DNA from 2 places in the Serratia sp. L9 genome. Region 2 is predicted to be linked to the other one. Evidence: predicted binding sites of a transcription regulator. Region 2 holds the regulator's gene; the other holds the start of a gene.
What was found. The regulator PurR, encoded in region 2, represses purine synthesis genes. The targets are predictions, from matches to a motif close to CANGCAAACGTTTGCNTG.
Positions count from the first base shown of each region.

Region 1: a site for PurR is predicted at 3,202-3,219, ahead of ACQ86O_RS20585 (nucleoside-specific channel-forming protein Tsx). Genes of this name have one in related genera too.

Region 1 is NZ_CP192591.1:4,317,472-4,322,616, reverse strand. Features, by position in the region: gene ACQ86O_RS20605 (APC family permease) at 1-543, shown strand, start outside; partial or broken gene yddG (aromatic amino acid DMT transporter YddG) at 658-1,550, shown strand; partial or broken gene ACQ86O_RS20595 (hypothetical protein) at 1,634-1,905, shown strand; gene ACQ86O_RS20590 (glycosyl transferase) at 2,175-2,975, shown strand; gene ACQ86O_RS20585 (nucleoside-specific channel-forming protein Tsx) at 3,386-4,261, shown strand; gene ACQ86O_RS20580 (hypothetical protein) at 4,315-4,497, opposite strand; gene ACQ86O_RS20575 (serine hydrolase domain-containing protein) at 4,930-5,145, opposite strand, start outside.
Region 2 is NZ_CP192591.1:4,184,212-4,189,356, forward strand. Features, by position in the region: partial or broken gene ACQ86O_RS19925 (C40 family peptidase) at 258-1,072, shown strand; gene sodB (superoxide dismutase [Fe]) at 1,288-1,866, shown strand; gene ACQ86O_RS19935 (YnhF family membrane protein) at 1,916-2,005, opposite strand; gene purR (HTH-type transcriptional repressor PurR) at 2,385-3,410, shown strand; gene punR (DNA-binding transcriptional activator PunR) at 3,407-4,351, opposite strand; partial or broken gene punC (purine nucleoside transporter PunC) at 4,475-5,145, shown strand, end outside.

The DNA.
Region 1 (5,145 bases), 130 kb from region 2:
GAAATCGCTTTGTACGTGGGCGGCAAGCTGTTCCAGTCGATATTCCTGTGCGTCACTTTTATCAATACCCTGGCTTCTGGCTTGGCATCCCACGCCAGTGTTTCACGGTTACTGTACGTGATGGGGCGTGATAACGTCTTCCCGGAAAAATTCTTCGGCTATATCCACCCTAAATGGCGCACCCCGGCGCTTAACGTGTTGTTGGTAGGGTTAGTGGCATTATCGGCCTTGTCTTTTGACCTGGTGACGGCGACTGCGTTGATCAATTTCGGTGCGTTGGTGGCCTTTACCTTTGTAAACCTTTCCGTGGTCAGCCATTTCTATATCCGCGAAGGGCGTAACAAGACCTGGAAAGACCGCTTCCACTTCCTGATATTACCGCTGATAGGGGCATTGACGGTGGGGGTGCTGTGGTTGAACCTGGAAAAAAGCTCGTTGACCATGGGGCTGATCTGGGCGGCATTAGGGTTTGGCTATCTGGTCTATCTCACCCGGCGCTTCCGCCAGCCGCCACCCCAGTTGGAGCGGCAGCCACAACAGTAAATTCATCGGGGCGTAACTGATTGTTGCGCCCGTTTGCCACCTCGCCTTTCTTTTTCCCACGCCGGGCAGTAGAGTAAAAAACCGATAAAAAATAAATGATTGGACCTTACCCTAATGCCACCCTTATCCGTTTCCCATAAATCGACCTTGCTTGGTTTGCTAGCCATCTTGTTGTGGAGCAGTGTCGTTGGTTTGATCCGCAGCGTTAGCGAGGGGCTGGGGCCAGTGGGGGGGCGGCGATGATCTACAGCGTTGGGACGCTGTTTTTGCTGATAGTCATGGGCGTTCCGAAACTGCGTGAGTTCCCTCGCTCTTATCTGATCATTGGCAGCCTGCTGTTTGTGCTGTATGAGATTTGCCTTTCGCTGTCTCTGGGGTATGCCAACAGCCGGATGCAGGCCATTGAGTTGGGGATGATCAACTATTTGTGGCCCTGTTTTACCGTTTTATTGGCGATTGTGTTTAACGGCCAAAAAGCCAAATGGTGGGTGTTGCCTGGGCTGCTGCTTTCACTGTTCGGGATTGGCTGGATCATGAGTGGTAATGGCGGATGGTCACCGGCACAAATGCTGGCGAATATACGTAGCAATCCGCTGAGTTATGGCCTGTCGTTCAGCGGGGCGGTGATCTGGGCAGTCTATTGCAACGTCACCAAGAAAATTGCGCAGGGCAAAAATGGTGTGGTGCTTTTCATGGCACTGACCGCCTTGGCGTTGTGGACTCTCTTTCCCTTCAGCCATGAAACGGGCATGCATTTTAGCCTGCCGGTTAGTGCCGCTTTACTGGGAGCAGGTATGGCAATGGGGGCGGGTTACGCCGCGTGGAACGTGGGGATCCTACATGGCAACATGACCCTGCTGGCGACGGTATCCTATTTCACCCCGGTCTTGTCGGCGGTTTTTGCCGCAGTGGTACTCAGTACTTCTCTGACTATCAACTTCTGGCAGGGGGTAATTATGGTGACTCTCGGCTCACTGATTTGCTGGCGGGCAACCCGTGCTGCCTAGCACTTATTTTACCGTGCCCGATAAGCTAAAAGATAAATTTAAGCTAATCTAAAAGTAAGAGTACGACTGAAGGAACGGTAAAAATGAGAAATGATATTCAGTTTATTCAGCAACCTGCGCTTCACGGGCAAAGTTTCAGTGCTGGCGATATCGTCCGCTTGACCACTGCCAACCTACCTCATGAATATCAACTTGATGTGGTTATTTTACGTCGCGATGACAAATTGATTTACGGTTCGGTGGTGGTAGCCGCCCCTAAAACTGATATCCCGGTCGCCCGTTGGGAAATCGCCCGGGGGATGAAGTGGTTTTCCGGCAGGAGAATATCGCCAAGGCGGTACCTGGTGTCCGTTAAGAACCGGTAATGCCAATCGGGTCATGAAATAAACCGCAGCACAAGATGTAGCTGACCAAATCCAATGGTAAGGGTGTTTTTAGTTTCTATCACATTAACTAAATGCAAAGGATTCTAATTTGCTATTAGAATTATCCCGAGGTTATTGTTAACATCATGTGATTATTTTTAACCCTTGATTGCAATTGGTTCTGACTATCATGACTCTATCAGCAGACACCGCGCGTGTATTTATTGGCTGTGATCCGAACGATTGTGACCTTGAACAGATGATGGTGCTGGAATACAGCCTGCGCAAACATGCGACTATTCCTGTAGAACTGGTATGGATGCGTTTGTCACGTGATCCCGCCAGCTTCTGGTATTCTGGTGCAGGAAAAGGCTGGACAACGGAGCGCTGGGCGACGCCTTTCTCAGCGTTTCGATGGGGGATCCCGGCTTATTGTGGTTTCCAGGGCCGGGCTTTTTATACTGATGCGGATGTTCTGTTCCTCTGTGATATTGCTGAGATATGGCATCACCCGATGGAAAAGGGCAAAGCGATGCTCGCCGCTGGCAGTAACAAAGATCTGCGTTTAGGCGAGTTGCTTTGGGATTGCAGCGCTGCGGCCCGCTTCCTGCCTCCAATTGAAGAACTGCATCGCGACCCTGATGGGCATAAAAAGATACAGCGCTTTTTTGAAGCACATCCGGAATATATAGAACCGCTGGCGGCGGAGTATAGCAATCTTGATGGTGATGACTTACCGCTAAGCTCATTGAAAACATTGCATTATTCTGATATGGGCAGCCAGTTTACCCACCGTTTTTCTCTTCCGCGCCTGGCTTCTGAGAACAAAAAACACTGGTTTGACGGGAAAATTTATAACCATTATCGTCAGGACCTGCGTGAATTGTTCGAACAGTATTATTACGAAGCATTAGAAGCGGGCTATTTGCTGGAAAATTACCGCAATCAGACCTTGTTTGGTCATTTCAACAAGCAGTCGCAGGTGGTGTATGACGGCAATCCGATCACCCGCAAAAAGAAATCGATGCTGCGCTCTCTGTTCGGCAAAATCCGGGGGTGAGATTCTACGCTTGCATTGCTCTCCTGATCTGACGTTTTTATAACGTTTATTCCCTATTTTCATTCAAAAAAACCGACAGTCAGTTGTCGGTTTTTTTGTCTTTTCTCTCTTTCAGAAGAGATTCTCCAGTTACCTGACCTTGTCAAAACCCTGGCTTTAAAAGCAACTTACATGATTAAAATCACATCAAAAATGTTTCTCATTGCAATATTTTTTAAAAAATGAGAACGCAATCGATTGCTTAATCGCAAAATGCATAACTGGATCACAGATTCTTACAGTCAGTGGTTTCTATAATGCGCGCGGTGAACAAGAAAATGATTAACCGTTCTTTTACACCCAGGTTTCATCAGACTCATCGTCATCTTTTTAACGGGCAGGAAATGGCCCATTCAGCATGTGGTAATAAAATGAAAAAAATAGCTCTCGCAGCAGGTGTGCTTCTCGCAACGTCTTACAGCACAGCATCAATGGCTGAAAGCAAAGACAGCCAGTTCGTATCGGATTGGTGGCACCAGAGTGTCAACGTCGTTGGGAGTTACCATACTCGCTTCGGACCACAGCTGAACAATGATGTGTATCTGGAGTATGAGGCGTATACCAAGAAGGATTGGCTGGATTTCTACGGTTATGTGGATGTGCCAAAATTCTTCGGCACGGGCAACACGCCAAACCGTGGTATCTGGGATAAGGGTTCACCGCTGTTTATGGAGATTGAACCGCGTTTCTCCATCGACAAACTGACTGACACCGATTTGAGTTTCGGGCCGTTCAAAGAGTGGTACTTTGCCAATAACTATATTTATGACATGGGGCGCAACAACGACTCGCGTCAGAGTACCTGGTATATGGGCCTGGGCACCGATATCGAGACTGGCCTGCCGATGAGCATGTCGATGAACATTTATGCCAAATACCAGTGGCAGAACTACGGCGCAGCTAACACCAACAGCTGGGATGGCTACCGCTTTAAGGTGAAATATTTTGTTCCGTTGACTGAGGCGTTGGGTGGCAACCTTAGCTATATCGGTTTCACCAACTTTGATTTCGGTTCAGATCTGGGCAGGGACGACTTCACGGTCAATGGCCGTCAGGCGCGGACCAGCAATTCTATCGCTTCCAGCCACATTCTGGCGCTGAACTACGTTCACTGGCATTACTCCTTTGTCGCTCGTTACTTCCATAACGGTGGTCAATGGCAGGATGGGGTAGATATCGGTACACCTCAGGGGCCAATCAAATCTACTGGCTGGGGTTACTACCTGGTTGCCGGTTATAACTTCTGATTTTCCGTGGTATCAGAAACAGAGAACCCCGCATCGGCGGGGTTTTTTTGTGGTTATTCCTGGCTATTTACCACCGGCAAATGTTTTACAGGCATAACCAATTTACCTTTAATAATGCAACACTCATTTTCGATCCACTTAAGGATTTGTTCTCGGCTGACGCCTGCGAATTGCGCATAGCGATGAAGATCGCCGTTGAAGTGTTGAGTGATATATTCCATTAAGGTCATTTGCATGGCAAAAACTCCTGAACGCCCACCCGTTGCCAGCCTGGCCACCGCGGGAGGTTAAGGTTTGTAATCGCTAAATTTAAATTATCTGTAACATAATATCAACGTAAAGCACTGGCACGAGGCATAATTAGCCCCAATTGCCAAAGAAATCCCACCGGAAACCGGTGAGTATTATAATGACACAAGAGGGTATTTACGCCGCAACGATAAAGAGCGCTTTAACGTCTTTCTGAGGCACTCTCAAAGTACGGGATGGTTTGTTTGGCGGCAAGGAAAACCCCTAACATTGTTTCGGTTTTTGTGAGTAGTTTTGAGCGTTATCGATTTCTGGTCGGGATGTTCAATTTCATAACTCAGGTGAATATTACGCTACATGTCACCAAGGACGAAGGCGCCCTGCGCAGGGGGAAACCAACAGGGCACATTGCTGCAGGGTTAAACCCTGGCGCTCATTTCACGTTTGAAGGTGAGTATCCGGCTGCAGTTAGCTATCAGGTCAACGTTGTAACCGCGGAAATAGAGGCAGAATCGTTTGAAATACGGGCCGTCCTGGCTTTCCACCAACATCTGCCCATTGCCAAGTGAACTCAGGGTGCCGGTTTGTGCTGCCGGGCCAACACCAATATGGATCTTGTTGCCGCAGATTTCGAA
Region 2 (5,145 bases):
CCTCAGGATAACATTTTTAATCCTGGCGTTTCACTATTATATTTTTACCGTTACTGCCTGGGGAATAATAAGCCTGGCCTATAAATCGGGTGTTTTCTTACACATCAACGGCTTGAATTTTAACCAAAAAAACGCCATTAACGTTTTCTCACAATATGAATTAGTATTTATGAGATCCACGCTGTTTTATATGGCGAATTTCGGGAATACTGTGATTCATTCGATTTGTATTCGGGGCCAAGGTTGGTAATGTCAAGATGCGGTTAATTATTACGCTTTTTGTGCTGTTGTTTACGCAGCTATTTTTAAATTTGGCGCATGCTGCGCCGCAGGCTCGTGTTTCTGCCGAGCAGCGCAAAAGCCATGTTAATGAAGCCCGGCCTGACGATCGCAAGAAAAAGAAAGCGGATAAAGCCAGCAAGAAAGTAAAAGTAACTACCCCGCAAAAAACGGCAAAAACTAAACATCAGGCCGTGAAAACAGCAAAAAAACCACCAGCGCCAAATCGAAAACCCCATCTGCCCAAACGGCCAAAATGAAAGTGACCCCACCGAAAAAGGGTTACAAGAAAGGTTACGGCCGCCATCGTGAAGAAGGCAAAGCGACAGCCAAATTGGCAGGCCGTGAAAAACCGCTGAAACTCAGCCCTGCTCACAAGAAGCGCTACCAACACGCCAAGCAAACCGCCATGGCCAAGCTGATGGGACAAATGGGTAAACCTTACCGCTGGGGCGGCTCCTCCCCCAGAACCGGGTTCGACTGCAGCGGCCTGATCTATTACGCCTATAAAGATGTTGTGAAGATCAAAATGCCCCGCACCGCCAACGAAATGTATCACCTTCGCGATGCCGCTCCGATCAAGAAAAATGAGCTGGAAATGGGCGATCTGGTCTTCTTCCGTATCAACAATCGCGGCACTGCCGATCACGTTGGCGTTTATCTTGGCAACGGTAAGTTTATCCAGTCACCCCGCACCGGCGAAGAAATCCGCATAAGCCAACTGGATAACGACTACTGGCAGAACCATTACATCGGCGCCCGCCGTGTCGTGACCCCAAAAACCATTCGCTGATCCAACCCGGCTGAGCCCCTAAACCTCAGCCCCCTCATTTTCCTGCCGATACTTTAAACAATCAGACGCTTAACACGGTTTGGATCTTTTATTCACCCGGAAAGTTGCTAAGATTAATAACCATAAAAATAATATAACAATTCGGTTTTTCCGCCCTCCGCCACTCCGGCTGAAGGTATCGGAAGAAAAGTGCTGTATATAAAAAGGAGAAAGCAATGTCGTTCGAATTACCTGCATTACCGTATGAGAAAAATGCCCTTGAGCCACACATTTCCGCAGAAACGCTGGAATACCACTACGGCAAGCACCATAACACCTATGTGGTAAACCTGAACAATCTGGTGAAAGGTAGCGAGTTCGAAGGCAAATCCCTGGTTGAGATCGTCAAAACCTCTACCGGTGGCGTTTTCAATAATGCCGCACAAGTATGGAACCACACTTTCTATTGGCACTGTTTGTCCCCGCAAGGCGGCGGCGAGCCAACAGGGGCAGTAGCCGAGACGATTAACAAATCCTTCGGTTCTTTCGCTGCCTTCAAGGAACAGTTCACCGATGCCGCAGTGAAAAACTTCGGTGCTGGCTGGACTTGGCTGGTGAAAAAAGCAGACGGCTCACTGGCGATCGTCAGCACCTCAAATGCGGCAACTCCGCTGACCGGTGAAGACAAACCGTTGCTGACCGTTGACGTGTGGGAACATGCTTACTACATCGATTACCGCAATGCGCGGCCAAAATACCTGGAAAACTTCTGGGCACTGGTGAACTGGGCGTTTGTGGAGAAGAACCTGGCGTGACGGCGGGGGATTAACCAATGATAAGGCGCAGCATGCTGCGCCTTTCTTATCAGTTCAATGCTGCGATAAAGCTAAAGATAATAATCATTGCCAAGGCACCAATGGTGGTCAGCAAAGACATTTTCAAATCGGTATCCATAAACAACTCCCTTTTCGATTGGTTTCCCAAGAGCATAAGCCACACAGTTAATACGTCAAATCATTTTCCCACAGTTCGTGATTATACCCTATGAATTTCAAGTTCCCGATAAGTGCCCAACAGGAAAGACGGCGGGTATAAAATCTTGTTATCAAACTCCTGCTTATAAATGCTGATTAGCTCTTCCACTTTTCTTCAATATGCGACAAAATCCGCAGTTCACAACTGCGTACCGGCAAAATGCCCCTCCTGTTCGAGCGACTTACGACTTCAGCACTAAAAACTCAGTTTTCGCTTATTTGGGAAAGGATCTACGCAGGCAAACGATTAACATCATACTTACATGCTGTAACATGTGGGTTCAGGAGTCATTCTTTACATGGCAACGATTAAAGATGTGGCCAAACGCGCTGGCGTTTCTACCACTACCGTTTCCCACGTTATCAATAAAACGCGTTTCGTCGCCGAAGATACCAAAGCAGCCGTTTGGGCTGCGATAAAAGAGCTGCACTATTCCCCTAGCGCCGTGGCCCGCAGCCTGAAAGTCAACCACACCAAATCTATCGGCCTGCTGGCCACATCAAGCGAAGCGCCCTACTTTGCCGAAGTGATCGAAGCGGTAGAAAACAGTTGTTACAGCAAGGGTTACACACTCATCTTATGTAACTCGCACAATAACCTCGATAAGCAGCAAGCTTATCTGGCCATGCTGGCTCAAAAGCGCGTCGATGGATTGCTGGTGATGTGTTCTGAATATCCAGACCAGTTACTGGGGATGCTGGAGGATTACCGCAATATTCCCATGGTCGTTATGGATTGGGGCAGCGCGCGTGGGGACTTCACCGATACGATTATCGACAATGCCTTCGAAGGGGGCTATCAGGCTGGCCGTTACCTGATCGAGCGTGGTCATCGGGATATTGGCGCCATTCCTGGTCAACTTTCGCGTAACACCGGCGGCGGCCGCCATCAGGGCTTCCTGAAGGCGTTGGAAGAGGCTCATATCGAAGTACGCGAAGAGTGGATTGTTCAGGGGGATTTCGAGCCTGAGTCCGGTTACAAGGCCATGCATCAAATTCTTTCGCAAAAACACCGCCCTACCGCGGTGTTCTGCGGAGGCGACATCATGGCGATGGGGGCTATCTGTGCTGCCGACGAATTGGGGCTGCGCGTACCGCAGGATATTTCGGTGATCGGTTACGATAACGTGCGTAATGCCCGTTACTTTACCCCGGCACTGACCACCATTCACCAGCCTAAAGAAAGACTGGGGGAAATGGCCTTCACCATGTTGCTGGACCGCATTATCAGCAAGCGTGAAGAGTCACAGGTTATCGAAGTACATCCTAAGCTGATCGAACGCCGTTCCGTTGCGGATGGCCCTTTTATCGATTACCGCCGCTAACTGCCCATGCCGGGCAGCAGTGTGTTGCCCGGCAGTTCTTCGCTTAGCCATTCCTGGTTGAGCGTGTCGCTGTCACCCAGATAATCCAATAACCACGCCATTGCCGGTGATTGGGCATTTTGCTGCCATGTCAGGCAACAGGCGCTGGGTGGGAAGGGTTCATGCAGTTGCAGCGCCACCAGCTCTCCGCTTTGCACCATCGGCAGAACCCGATGTGCGGGAACCATGCCGACACACAAACCAGCCCGCAGGCAGTCTACCGCCGAAACCCAATCAGGCACGTTTAACCGCCGCTGGTTATCCAGCGACCAAGTCACACGTTTGGGTAAATTGCGGGAGGTATCCTCCAGCAGCAATGAGGGATAAGGCCGCAATTGATCGTTATGCAACTCCCCTTTCAAAGCTGCCAGAGGATGGCTGGCATGCACCACGCACAGCCAGTTCATAAAACCCATATCACGAAAAGCATACCCACCGCCGACCGGCACCGCTCGCGTGGCACCAATCGCCATCTCCGCACGACCATCTACCAACGCATCCCACACGCCATTAAATACTTCCGGCTGCACCACCAATTCCACATCGGGGAAATGACGATAAAAATCCAGTACCAGTTGGCGGCTACGCAGCGGTTTCACAATCAAGTCGACCGCAATCCTCAATTGACCACGCCAACCATTAGCGACCTGTTGACATTGCCGCCGCGTATCAAGCATTTTTTTGATAACAAGCCGCGCCTCTTTAACGAACAGGACCCCGGCAGGCGTCAGTTCCACATCGCGATGGCGTCGTTCAAACAACGGCACGGCAAGCCATTGTTCCAATTGCCGCACGGTGTAGCTCACCGCAGAGGGTACCCGATGTAATTCCTGCGCCGCCGCACTGAAACTCCCCGTTCGAGCCACCGCATCAACCACATCAAGCGAATATTCAGACCACATAGCTTGCCTTCAAATTTTTTAATAGCATCTTGCAAATATTACCGTTTCACAAGCAGAGATCCAGCCGGATAAACTTGCCGGCGCTAAAAAACCTGCGACAACATAATTTTAACGAGAAATACCATGCGAAACTTTGGATTTATGTTTTACCTTGCCGGCCTGAGTATGTTGGGTTACCTGGCCACCGATATGTATCTGCCGGCGTTTGGCGCCATGCAACAGGACTTACAGATCTCTGCCGGGGCAATCAGCGCCAGCCTGAGTATCTTCCTGGCGGGCTTCGCCTTTGCTCAACTGTTGTGGGGGCCGCTGTCGGACCGTCTGGGGCGCAAACCGGTGTTGTTGATGGGCCTGGTGTTATTTGCTCTCGGTTGTCTGGGGATGCTGTGGGTGCAGAACGTGGTGCAGTTGTGGTCAATGCGTTTCATTCAGGCCGTTGGGGTCTGCTCTGCCGCAGTGACCTGGCAAGCCATTGTTGTGGATCGTTACCGCGATGGCAAAGCCAACCGTGTTTTTGCCTCCATTATGCCGCTGGTTGCCCTTTCCCCGGCACTCGCCCCGCTGTTGGGAGCCTGGCTGCTGAACCATATGGGATGGAGAGCCATCTTCATGGTACTGCTTGCTATCACTGCGTTGCTGCTTATCCCAACCCTGTTGCTGAAAGATCGCAGCCGGCTGGTACCCTGCGCGGATAAAAAACCGAGTATCAGCTTTTACCAGATTTTAAAATCTCCGGTCTTCAGCGGTAATGTGATGGTATTTGCCGCCTGCTCTGCCGGATTCTTTGCCTGGCT